DNA from 3 places in the Streptomyces sp. NBC_00344 genome. Region 1 is predicted to be linked to each of the others. Evidence: riboswitches for the same ligand, from Rfam matches in the RefSeq annotation. Region 1 holds a riboswitch; each other region holds the start of a gene.

Evidence for each region. A riboswitch is a leader RNA that binds a small molecule or an ion and turns the genes downstream of it on or off. The one in region 1 is predicted to bind S-adenosylmethionine.
Region 2: another riboswitch for S-adenosylmethionine. It lies ahead of thrC (threonine synthase); the one in region 1 lies ahead of OHS16_RS04280 (putative leader peptide).
Region 3: another riboswitch for S-adenosylmethionine. It lies ahead of OHS16_RS23480 (aminotransferase class V-fold PLP-dependent enzyme); the one in region 1 lies ahead of OHS16_RS04280 (putative leader peptide).

Annotation. Positions count from the first base shown of each region.
Region 1 covers NZ_CP107996.1:930,578-933,844, reverse strand. Annotated here, with positions in the region: gene OHS16_RS04285 (amino acid ABC transporter permease) at 1-616, opposite strand, end outside; gene OHS16_RS32070 (putative leader peptide) at 834-962, opposite strand; SAM riboswitch class IV at 995-1,103, opposite strand; SAM riboswitch class IV at 1,240-1,353, shown strand; gene OHS16_RS04280 (putative leader peptide) at 1,392-1,535, shown strand; gene OHS16_RS04275 (LLM class flavin-dependent oxidoreductase) at 1,744-2,952, shown strand; gene OHS16_RS04270 (NtaA/DmoA family FMN-dependent monooxygenase) at 2,999-3,267, shown strand, end outside.
Region 2 covers NZ_CP107996.1:3,845,004-3,848,270, reverse strand. Annotated here, with positions in the region: gene OHS16_RS17385 (MoaD/ThiS family protein) at 206-481, opposite strand; gene thrC (threonine synthase) at 528-1,826, opposite strand; SAM riboswitch class I at 1,845-1,971, opposite strand; gene OHS16_RS17375 (glucosyl-3-phosphoglycerate synthase) at 2,162-3,100, shown strand; gene OHS16_RS17370 (alpha,alpha-trehalose-phosphate synthase (UDP-forming)) at 3,179-3,267, shown strand, end outside.
Region 3 covers NZ_CP107996.1:5,205,367-5,208,633, forward strand. Annotated here, with positions in the region: gene trpD (anthranilate phosphoribosyltransferase) at 1-996, shown strand, start outside; SAM riboswitch class IV at 1,190-1,307, shown strand; gene OHS16_RS23480 (aminotransferase class V-fold PLP-dependent enzyme) at 1,466-2,842, shown strand; gene OHS16_RS23485 (Lrp/AsnC family transcriptional regulator) at 2,883-3,164, opposite strand; gene OHS16_RS23490 (rhomboid family intramembrane serine protease) at 3,161-3,267, opposite strand, start outside.

The DNA of each region.
Region 1 (3,267 bases):
CCCGGACGATCTCCGCGGAGAAGGCGGCCACATCGATGGTGAGTGCCACGTACGCGGCGAGGACTCCGCTGAAGAGGTGCGCCGTGCGGAAGGTGACGAACTCATGGCCGAACGGGATGCCCAGCGACAACCGCGGGTAGAGGGAGGCGAGTTCGTACCAGAAGAGCAGCTGTACCAGTGGGGGCACCGACCGGATCAGCCAGACATAACCGAAGCTCAGCGTCCGCAGGATGCGGTTGCCCGACAGGCGCATCGCCGCGATCCCGATGCCGAGCAGATAGCCGCTGACCATGACCGCCGCAGTGAGCCAGAGCGTGAGCTCCAGGCCGTGCACGATCGATCCGCGCAGGAAGTAGCTCCCCACCACGCCCCACTGAAACCGCTCGTTGCCGACCAGGGTGTGCACGAACATCGCACACAGCACCAGCAGGGCCAGGGCGGACACCCATTGCCCGGGACGGCGCAGCGGTACCAGCTTCGCGGCGAGCAGCTGCTTGTCCGACTGCCCCTGAACCAGTGGGCGTTCGGACCCCGCGCGGGGCGGTGGAGCTCCGTCGGGTACCGCTTCGGGCGGGTCTTCCACCGGTTTGCGCAGGGATGTTTCCGGAGTAGCCATGGTGTGTGCTTCCCGTTTGGTAGGGGCGCGCGGCAGCGCGGTGCAGCGGTTGCGGGCCATGCCGCAGCGACGGGCCGGCGACCATGGAGCATCGCGAATCGGCTCGGTATGACTGGCTTGGCTGTAGAGGACCGAGGGGCGCTCCGGTCGTATCGGGCACGCCCCGGGGCGCGGCTGACCGGACCTCAGCGCCGTTCGGCGCCGTTACGGTTGGCGGTCAGCGGGCCGGGGTTGCGCCCGGACACAGCGCGCTGCTCACCCGCAGCAGATCCACATGGCGCCGGCTCACCCGCAGCTGGAAGGACCCGCCAGGGCATCGGTTGGTGCCGCAGCGTCGTGCTCGCATCTCCGCCCCCTCGATCTGGTCCGGCCTCTCGGGGCCCGCACTTACAGGACATCCGTCCTGCCCGGTCGTCACCTGGAGCACCCCACCACGGACGAGGGTTGCCGGTCAGCAAGCCAGGGCTTGACGCTGACACTCGTAACCGGCCACCACCGTAATTGCCGGGTGACGTGCAGACAATCCCTCTGGGTGTGACGGGCGTCGCTCGACGGCCTGCCGGTACGGTCCGGGGGATGCCGGGGATTGTGCCGGGCGCGGATGCGGAGTTACCGTGCTGCCAGGTTATGAGCGACAGCGAAAAGCCCTGGCTTGCTGTCCGGCAACCCTCCCGCGCGGCGGGGTGCTCCAGGTGACGACCGGGCGGAGCCGACGACGGCTCCCGCAAGCGCGAGCTCGGACCGGTGTCGGGCGATCGAGACGGAGGTGACGGCAGTGCGGCGAGTCTCCGACATGCCCGTCATCACCAAGGTCCGCAGGCGTGCCACCACGACGTACTCCAGGCGCCACATCGACCTGCAGCGTGTCGCGGGTGCGCTGTGTCCGGCGTACGCGACCGCCGCGCACTGCGGTATCTGATCCCGCTGCCCCGAACCCTCTGAGGCCGCACCACAGAACCCGGCCCGGTCCCGGTACCGGCGCTCGGCGTCGGTGTGTCTGCCTCCGAGTCCGTGGGGCATTCCCGTCCGACAGCTCTGCCCACCCCGTGAAGGGCCACCCCCGCGAAGGCCCGGCGCGGCCGCGGCGCTCCGCACAGCAACCGTCCGAGCAGGAAGCGGTACCGCCCATGTCCCGATCACCTTCAGCCCCTCTCCACCTGGCCGTTGCCCTGGACGGAGCGGGGTGGCATCCCGCGGCCTGGCGGGAGTCCGGTGCCCGCCCCCGAGAGCTGTTCACGGCGAGGTACTGGGCCGACCTGGTCACCGAGGCCGAGGCCGGTCTGCTCGACTTCGTGACCATCGAGGACTCACTCAGCCTGCAGTCCTCCCGCTACAACGAGCCGGACACGCGCACCGACCAGGTGCGCGGCCGGCTGGACGCCGTGCTGGTCGCGGCCAGGGTGGCACCGCTGACCCGGCACATCGGTCTCGTCCCGACCACCGTGGTGACCCACACCGAGCCGTTCCATGTCTCGAAGGCGATCGCCACCCTCGACCATGTCAGCACCGGACGGGCCGGCGTGCGGGTGAAGGTGTCCGCGCGGGGCGACGAGCCCCCGCACTTCGGGCGCCGCACACTGCCCCGGCTGCCGGCCGGAGGATGGGAAGAGCCGGCCGGGCAGGCACTGATCAAGGAGCTGTTCGCCGAGGCGGGCGACTACGTGGAGGTGCTGCGCAGGCTCTGGGACAGCTGGGAGGACGACGCTGAGATCCGCGACGCCGGCACCGGCCGGTTCATCGACCGGCACAAGGTGCACTACATCGACTTCGAGGGTGCGAGGTTCAGTGTGAAGGGGCCGTCCATCACCCCTCGCCCGCCGCAGGGACAGCCGGTCGTCGCAGCGTTGGCGCACCGCGCCGAACCGTTCCGGCTGGTCGCCGGATCCGCTGACATCGGCTTCGTCACCCCGCACGACAACACGGAAGCCGCGGCCGTCGTGGCCGAGATCCGGGCCGCTCAGGACGGAGCGGGGCGTGCTGAGGCGACGGTGCGTCTCTTCGGCGACCTGGTGGTCCTCCTCGACGACGATCCGGCGGCCGCCACCGAGCGCAGGGCCCGGCTCGACGAGCGTGCCGGCGCCGCGTACAGCAGCGACGCCGAGATCTTCACCGGCACACCGGGCGCACTGGCCGATCTGCTCCTGGACAGAGCGCGGACCGGGCTTTCCGGATTCCGGCTGCGGCCCGCCGCGCTGCCCCAGGACCTGGAGCAGATCACCCGCCGCCTGGTCCCGGAACTGCAGCGCCGAGGCGCCTTCCGTACCGCATACGAAGCGGACACCCTGCGCGGGCTGCTCGGTCTGTCACGCCCCGTCAGCCGCTACGCAGCGGCCTGACGTCCGCCCCGCAGCCGACGCCCGCAGAGACGAAGGACGCACCCCGATGAGCAGGCCCGTCAAGCAGATCCATCTCGCCGCCCATTTCCCCGGCGTGAACAACAGCACGGTCTGGAGCGACCCGGCAGCCGGAAGCCAGATCGACTTCAGCTCCTTCACCCATCTGGCCCGTACCGCCGAGCGTGCCAAGTTCGACTTCATCTTCCTTGCCGAAGGGCTGCGGCTGCGCGAGCAGAACGGGGAGATCTACGACCTGGACGTCGTAGGAAGGCCGGACACCTTCACCGTGCTCAGCGCGCTGGCCGCGGTCACCGA
Region 2 (3,267 bases), 2.9 Mb from region 1:
GCCGGGCAAACGGCACTTACGACGCAAAGGGCTTCACTACTTTGTCCGCACCTTGTCGCGATCTCATATGCACGGGGCATGAACAGCGAAGGGGACTACCCCAACTCTACCGCGCTCAACCACACAGAATTACCCCCTCCGCTTCTCTTGCGGAGGGGGTAATCAGGGTGACCGTGCGGCGCCGGAAGAGCACCAGGAGAGGCTGTCAGCCGCCGGCGACGGCCGGAATGATCGAGACGCCCGCACCGTCCGGCGTTGCCGTCTCCAGACCCTGCTCGAAGCGCACGTCGTCGTCGTTGACGTACACGTTCACGAAGCGGCGCAGCTTGCCCTGGTCGTCCAGGACGCGGGCCGCGATGCCGGTGTGGTTCTTCTCCAGGTCGGAGATGACCTCGGCGAGAGTGCCGCCGTCGGCGGCGACCTCGGCCTGGCCGCCCGTGTAGGTGCGGAGGATGGTGGGGATACGGACCTTGACGCTCATACGGATTACCTTCCAGGAGACCGGGGAGTGGGCGGGACGGGGGGATTCAGCTCGCGGCCAGTCCGGCCTCGCGGAACGCGTCCAGGGTCGGGCGGATCGTCGCGGTGGGACCGGACGTCGGCGCGACGGCGTCCAGGGTCTTGAGGCCGTCACCGGTGTTCAGGACCACGGTGGACAGCGCCGGGTCCAGCAGACCCGCCTCGAGCAGCTTCTTGGTCACTCCGACGGTCACACCGCCCGCGGTCTCCGCGAAGATGCCCTCGGTACGGGCCAGCAGCTTGATCGCGTCGACGATCTGCTCGTCGTTGACGTCCTCGACCGCGCCGCCGGTGCGCCGGGCGATGTCCAGGACGTACGGGCCGTCCGCCGGGTTGCCGATGGCGAGGGACTTGGCGATCGTGTTCGGCTTCTGCGGCCTGACGACGTCGTGCCCGGCCTTGTAGGCGGTGGAGACCGGGGAGCAGCCCTCGGCCTGCGCACCGAAGATCCGGTAGGGCTTGTCCTCGACGAGACCGAGCTTGATCAGCTCCTGCAGACCCTTGTCGATCTTCGTCAGCTGGGAGCCCGACGCGATGGGGATGACGATCTGGTCCGGAAGCCGCCAGCCGAGCTGCTCGCAGATCTCGTAGGCCAGCGTCTTGGAACCCTCGCCGTAGTACGGGCGGAGGTTGACGTTGACGAAGCCCCAGCCCTCTCCGATCGGGTCGCCGATGAGCTCGGAGCAGAAGCGGTTCACGTCGTCGTAGTTGCCCTCGATGCCGACCAGCTCACCGCCGTACACCGCGGCCATCACGACCTTGCCCTGCTCCAGGTCGTGCGGGATGAACACGCAGGAGCGGAATCCGGAGCGGGCGGCGGCGGCGCCGACGGCGCCGGCCAGGTTACCGGTGGAGGAGCAGGAGAGGGTGGTGAAGCCGAAGGCGCGGGCGGCCTCGACGGCGATCGCGACGACACGGTCCTTGAAGGAGTGCGTCGGGTTGCCGGAGTCGTCCTTGATGTGCAGACCACCGGTGATACCGAGCTCACGGGCCAGGTTGTCGGCCTTGACCAGCTTGGTGAAGCCCGGGTTCAGATTGGGCTGGGACGCCACGTCGGCGGGGACGGGCAGCAGCGGGGCGTAGCGCCAGATGTTGTCGGGCCCGGCCTCGATGCGCTTCTTCAGCTCGTCGGGAGAGCCGCTCGGCAGGTCGTAGGCGACTTCGAGCGGCCCGAAACAGGAGGCGCAGGCGAAGATCGGTCCGAGGGCGAAACGCTCTCCGCACTCGCGGCAGGAAAGCGCCGCGGCGGGTCCGAGATCGACGGATCCGGCGGTGCTGGTGGTTTCGGCGACAGTCTGAGCAGCCATGGTGGCGAGGTCCCTTTCTCCTCATCTTCCTCGCGACGTACTTCGCCGCGAGACGGAATTGGCACCTTCCCCACCATGACCTCGCGGTCGGCGGAAGGTTGCCGGGACTTCAACGGGCCGTTCCCTCAGTCCCTCTGGATGAGCGCTGTGACACCGGCCAGGAGGCCCGTGTATTTGTTGTCGTACTCAACCGCGTACTGACCCCCGGCATGCGACGGTCATCCGCGTTGTTCAAGACTGTAACCGAAGGCCGGAACGATTGAGAGAGTCGTCCGCACCGCGAGATGACAGTCGGACAAGCCGCTGCCGCGGCGGGCACACCGAGGAGACACCCCGTGCTGGATGAGGTGGAACGCTGGCTGACCAGGCGTTCCTGGTCAGCTGCCGACCGACCGCTGGACCAGCTGGCTGCCGCCAAGCGTGGCACCAAGGTGAGTGTGGTGCTCCCGGCGCTGAACGAGGAGGCGACAGTCGGTGAGATCGTCGCGACCATCAGGCGGGACCTGATGGAGGCCGTACCGCTCGTCGACGAACTGGTCGTGATCGACTCGGGCTCCACCGACCGTACGGCCGAGGTCGCCGCGGCGGCGGGCGCCCGCGTGGTGCACCGGGACACCGTTCTGCCCCGGATAGCGGCGGTGCCGGGCAAGGGCGAGGTGCTGTGGCGCTCCCTCCTGGTGACAAGCGGTGAGATCGTTTGCTTCATCGACGCCGACCTCAAGGACTTCTCGGCGGATTTCGTGTCCGGCATCGTGGGGCCACTGCTGACCGATCCTGATGTGCACTTCGTCAAGGCGATGTACGACCGTCCGCTGGGCGAGACCCCCGGGCAGGGCGGCCGGGTGACCGAGCTGGTGGCCCGTCCGCTGCTCAATCTGCACTGGCCGCAGCTGGCCGGATTCGTTCAGCCGCTGGGCGGCGAGTACGCCGTCCGGCGTGAGCTTCTCGAACAGCTGCCCTTCCCTGTCGGATACGGCGTGGAGCTCGGCCTGCTCGTCGACGCCCTGCACACGGTGGGTCTCGACGCGCTGGCCCAGGTCGACGTCGGCTCACGCCGGCACCGCCACCAGGACGGTCTGGCGCTGGGCCGGATGGCTGCCGCGATCTACCGGACCGCGCAGCTGCGGCTCTCCCGGGGCCATCTGGTGCGTCCCGCGCTCACCCAGTTCGAACGCGGACCAGGCGGGTTCGTGCCGCGCACGCATCCGGTGGACACCGAGGAGCGGCCGCCGATGCGGGAGCTCGCGGAGTACGAGGCCCGCCGCGCCGCCTGAAAATCCGGGCCGTCCGGCGTTTGAGGCCATCTTCGAGCCGCACGTTTATGCGCCGCGGCCACGGGCTAAGTTCGCCCCATGGCCTCTCCGCACCGTGCAAACGTCCTGGTCGCCTCCAACCGGGGCCCCGTTTCGTACAGCCTGGACGAGGACGGCGGTCTCGAAGC
Region 3 (3,267 bases), 4.3 Mb from region 1:
CTGCTCGCGGGCACCGACCAGAGCGCCGATGCCACCGCCTGGGCAATGGACCGCATCATGAGCGGAGAGGCCACCGGCGCACAGATCGCGGGCTTCATGGTGGCGCTACGGGCCAAGGGCGAGACGGTCACAGAGATCAGTGGCATGGTGCGCACCATGTACGAGCACGCCAGGCTCATCGAGGTGCCCGGCCCCAGCGTGGACATCGTCGGCACCGGCGGTGACGGCTCCAGCACGGTGAACATCTCGACCATGTCGTCGATCGTGGTGGCGGGCACCGGCGCGAAGGTGGTCAAGCACGGCAACCGCGCGGCCTCGTCGAGGAGCGGCGCATCCGACGTTCTGGAGAAGCTCGGCGTCAATCTGGACCTCACCCCGCAGAGGGTCACCGAGGTCGCCGAAGAGGCAGGGATCACCTTCTGCTTCGCGGTGAAGTTCCACCCCGCGCTGCGGTACGTGGCGGCCGCACGGCGCGAGCTGGGCATCCGCACCACCTTCAACTTCCTGGGGCCGCTCACCAACCCGGCGAAGGTGCGGGCCCAGGCCACCGGTGTGGCCGACGCACGGGTGGCGCCCATCGTGGCGGGTGTACTGGCCGAGCGGGGCTCGTCCGCGCTGGTCTTCCGGGGCGACGACGGACTCGACGAGCTGACCACCACCGCCACGTCCAGGGTGTGGATCGTGGCGGACGGCGTGGTGCGCGAGGAGCCCTTCGATCCCCGCGATGTCGGCATCGGCCTGGTCCCTGTGGAGGCACTGCGTGGCGCCGACGCCTCGTACAACGCGGACGTCGCCCGTCGGCTGCTGGCCGGCGAGACCGGCCCGGTGCGCGATGCGGTGCTGCTGAACTCGGCGGCGGCGCTGGTCGCGCTGAACCCGGGTGCGGGCTCGCTGAACGAACAGATCGCGGCGGGGCTCGAGCAGGCTGCCGAGTCGATCGACTCGGGCGCCGCCCGCGGCGCGCTGGAGAGATGGGTCGCGGCGAGCAACGCGTGAACCCCCGCCGGGTACGGCGAGCAACGCGTGAACCCCCGCCGGGTACGGCGAGCGACGCGTGAACCCCCGCCGGGTACGGCGAGCGACGCGTGAACCCCCGCCGGTCATGGCGGGCGGTGACGGCACAGCAGGGCGCGGTCCGCATTGCGGACCGCGCCTTGCGCGTTCCGCGGCGTGTGGCAAGATGCTCTCAGGTCATGAGTGACAGCGACTACGGCCCCAGCCCGCTGTCCGGCAACCCTCCGTCCGTGGCGGGGTGCCCTGGGTGAAGACCTGGCCGTGGACAGCAGAGTCCGCGGCAAGCGCGGATCCCTCGCCAGGGATCCTGGTCGTCGAGGGAGTTCTTCCGTGGTTCAGCGAATGCGATAGGGCAGTAGCCCCCTTCTCCGCACACCCTTTCCGCACTGCCCCGCGCCCACCGTCGGGTGGCCCGCGCAGTGAATTCGCCTGCCCTTTCCGGGAGTTCGCCATGTCTGTCCCCACCGCTGCCGTCGACCGTTCGGTTTGTGCCCCGCTGCCCGTCCTGGGACGGGATGTACGGGTTCCCCTCGTCACCGGTGGCGAGGTCGACTACGCCGCGCTGGACTACGCGGCGAGCGCTCCGGCCCTGCAGCGGGTCTGGGACGACGTGGCCGCCTACGCCCCGTACTACGGCAGTGTGCACCGCGGCGCCGGCTACCTCTCACAGCTGTCCACCGACCTCTTCGAGAACAGCCGTACCGCCGTCGCCGAATTCCTCGGCTGCCGGGAGGGTGACCAGGTGGTGTTCACCCGGTCGACCACCGACTCACTCAACCTGCTGGCCGCGGTACTGCCCGCGGACTGCCAGGTCTTCGTCTTCGAGACCGAGCACCATGCCTCGCTGCTGCCCTGGCGCGGTGCCGATGTGACCTACCTGGACGCGCCGCGCACCCCGCAGCAGGCCGTCGGGATCCTGGAGCGCGCACTCGCGGGCCGCGGTACCTCGCCGTCCGGGTCGACCGTGCCCGCGCTGGTCTGTGTCACTGGCGCTTCGAACGTCACCGGTGAGCACTGGCCCGTGCGGGAACTTGCGGCTGCCGCTCACGCACATGGTGCCCGGGTGGTGCTGGACGCCGCCCAGCTCGCCCCGCACCACCCGGTGGACATCGCGGACCTGGACGTCGACTGGGTGGCCTTCTCCGGGCACAAGCTGTACGCGCCCTTCGGCTCCGGGGTCCTGGCGGGCCGTTCGGACTGGCTGCAGGAGGCGGAGCCGTATCTCGCGGGTGGCGGGGCGTCCCGCCAGGTCACCCGGCGGGCCGATGGCGGTGTGGACGTCGAGTGGCACACCACGGCCGCCCGTCACGAGGCCGGCTCGCCCAACGTCATCGGGGTGTACTCCATCGCCGCCGCCTGCCGGGCACTCACCGACGCCGGCTTCGACTCCCTGGTCGAGCGCGAGCAGTCGCTGGTCACCAAGGTCCTCGACGGCCTCGGGGAGGTGGACGCCGTGAAGGTGCTCTCGCTCTTCGGCGACGACGTCCCGCGCGTCGGTGTCATCTCGTTCGTGGTCGACGGCTGGAACAGCTCGCACTTCGCGGCCGCGCTCTCGGCCGAGTACGGCATCGGCGTCCGCGACGGACTGTTCTGCGCGCACCCGCTGGTACGCACACTGCTCGGCGGCGACCCGCAGGACCAGGGGGAGTGCGGCGCACCCGATGGTGAGCCCGGCGAGCGCTCGCTCAACGCCATCCGGGTGAGCTTCGGCGCCGGTACGCCGGACGAGCACGTGGAGCGTTTCGTGACCGCGGTCAAGGAGCTGGTGCGCGACGGCGCCCGCTGGAACTACCGTACGGAGAACGGCCGTTGCGTGCCGGCCGTCTGAGCGGTTCGGCCCTCGGCCACCCCGGCGGCCGAGGGCGCGCTCATGCGTCGAGCCCGATGGCGAAGGCCGCTTCCAGGTCGTGCTGGGAGTAGGTGCGGAACGCCACGTGCGTGTCGGTGGCCTCGACACCCGGGATCTTGCTGATCCGGCCGGGGATGATGTCGGCGAGATCGTCGTGGCGGGCCACCCGGACCAGTGCGATCAGGTCGTACGTGCCGGTGACGGAGTAGACCTCGCTGACGCTCTCCAGTGCGGCGAGCGATTCCGCGATCTCGGGAATCCGGTCCACGCTTGTCTTGATGAGCACGATCGCGGTGATCACGGTTTGCTTTCTCCCTCGGTGGCCGTCGCTGGGGCCTTCACTCTAGTCGTACGCCGGTACCGCGCCGTGGCGTAGAGGAACCCCAGCGAGAACCCCGCCAGAT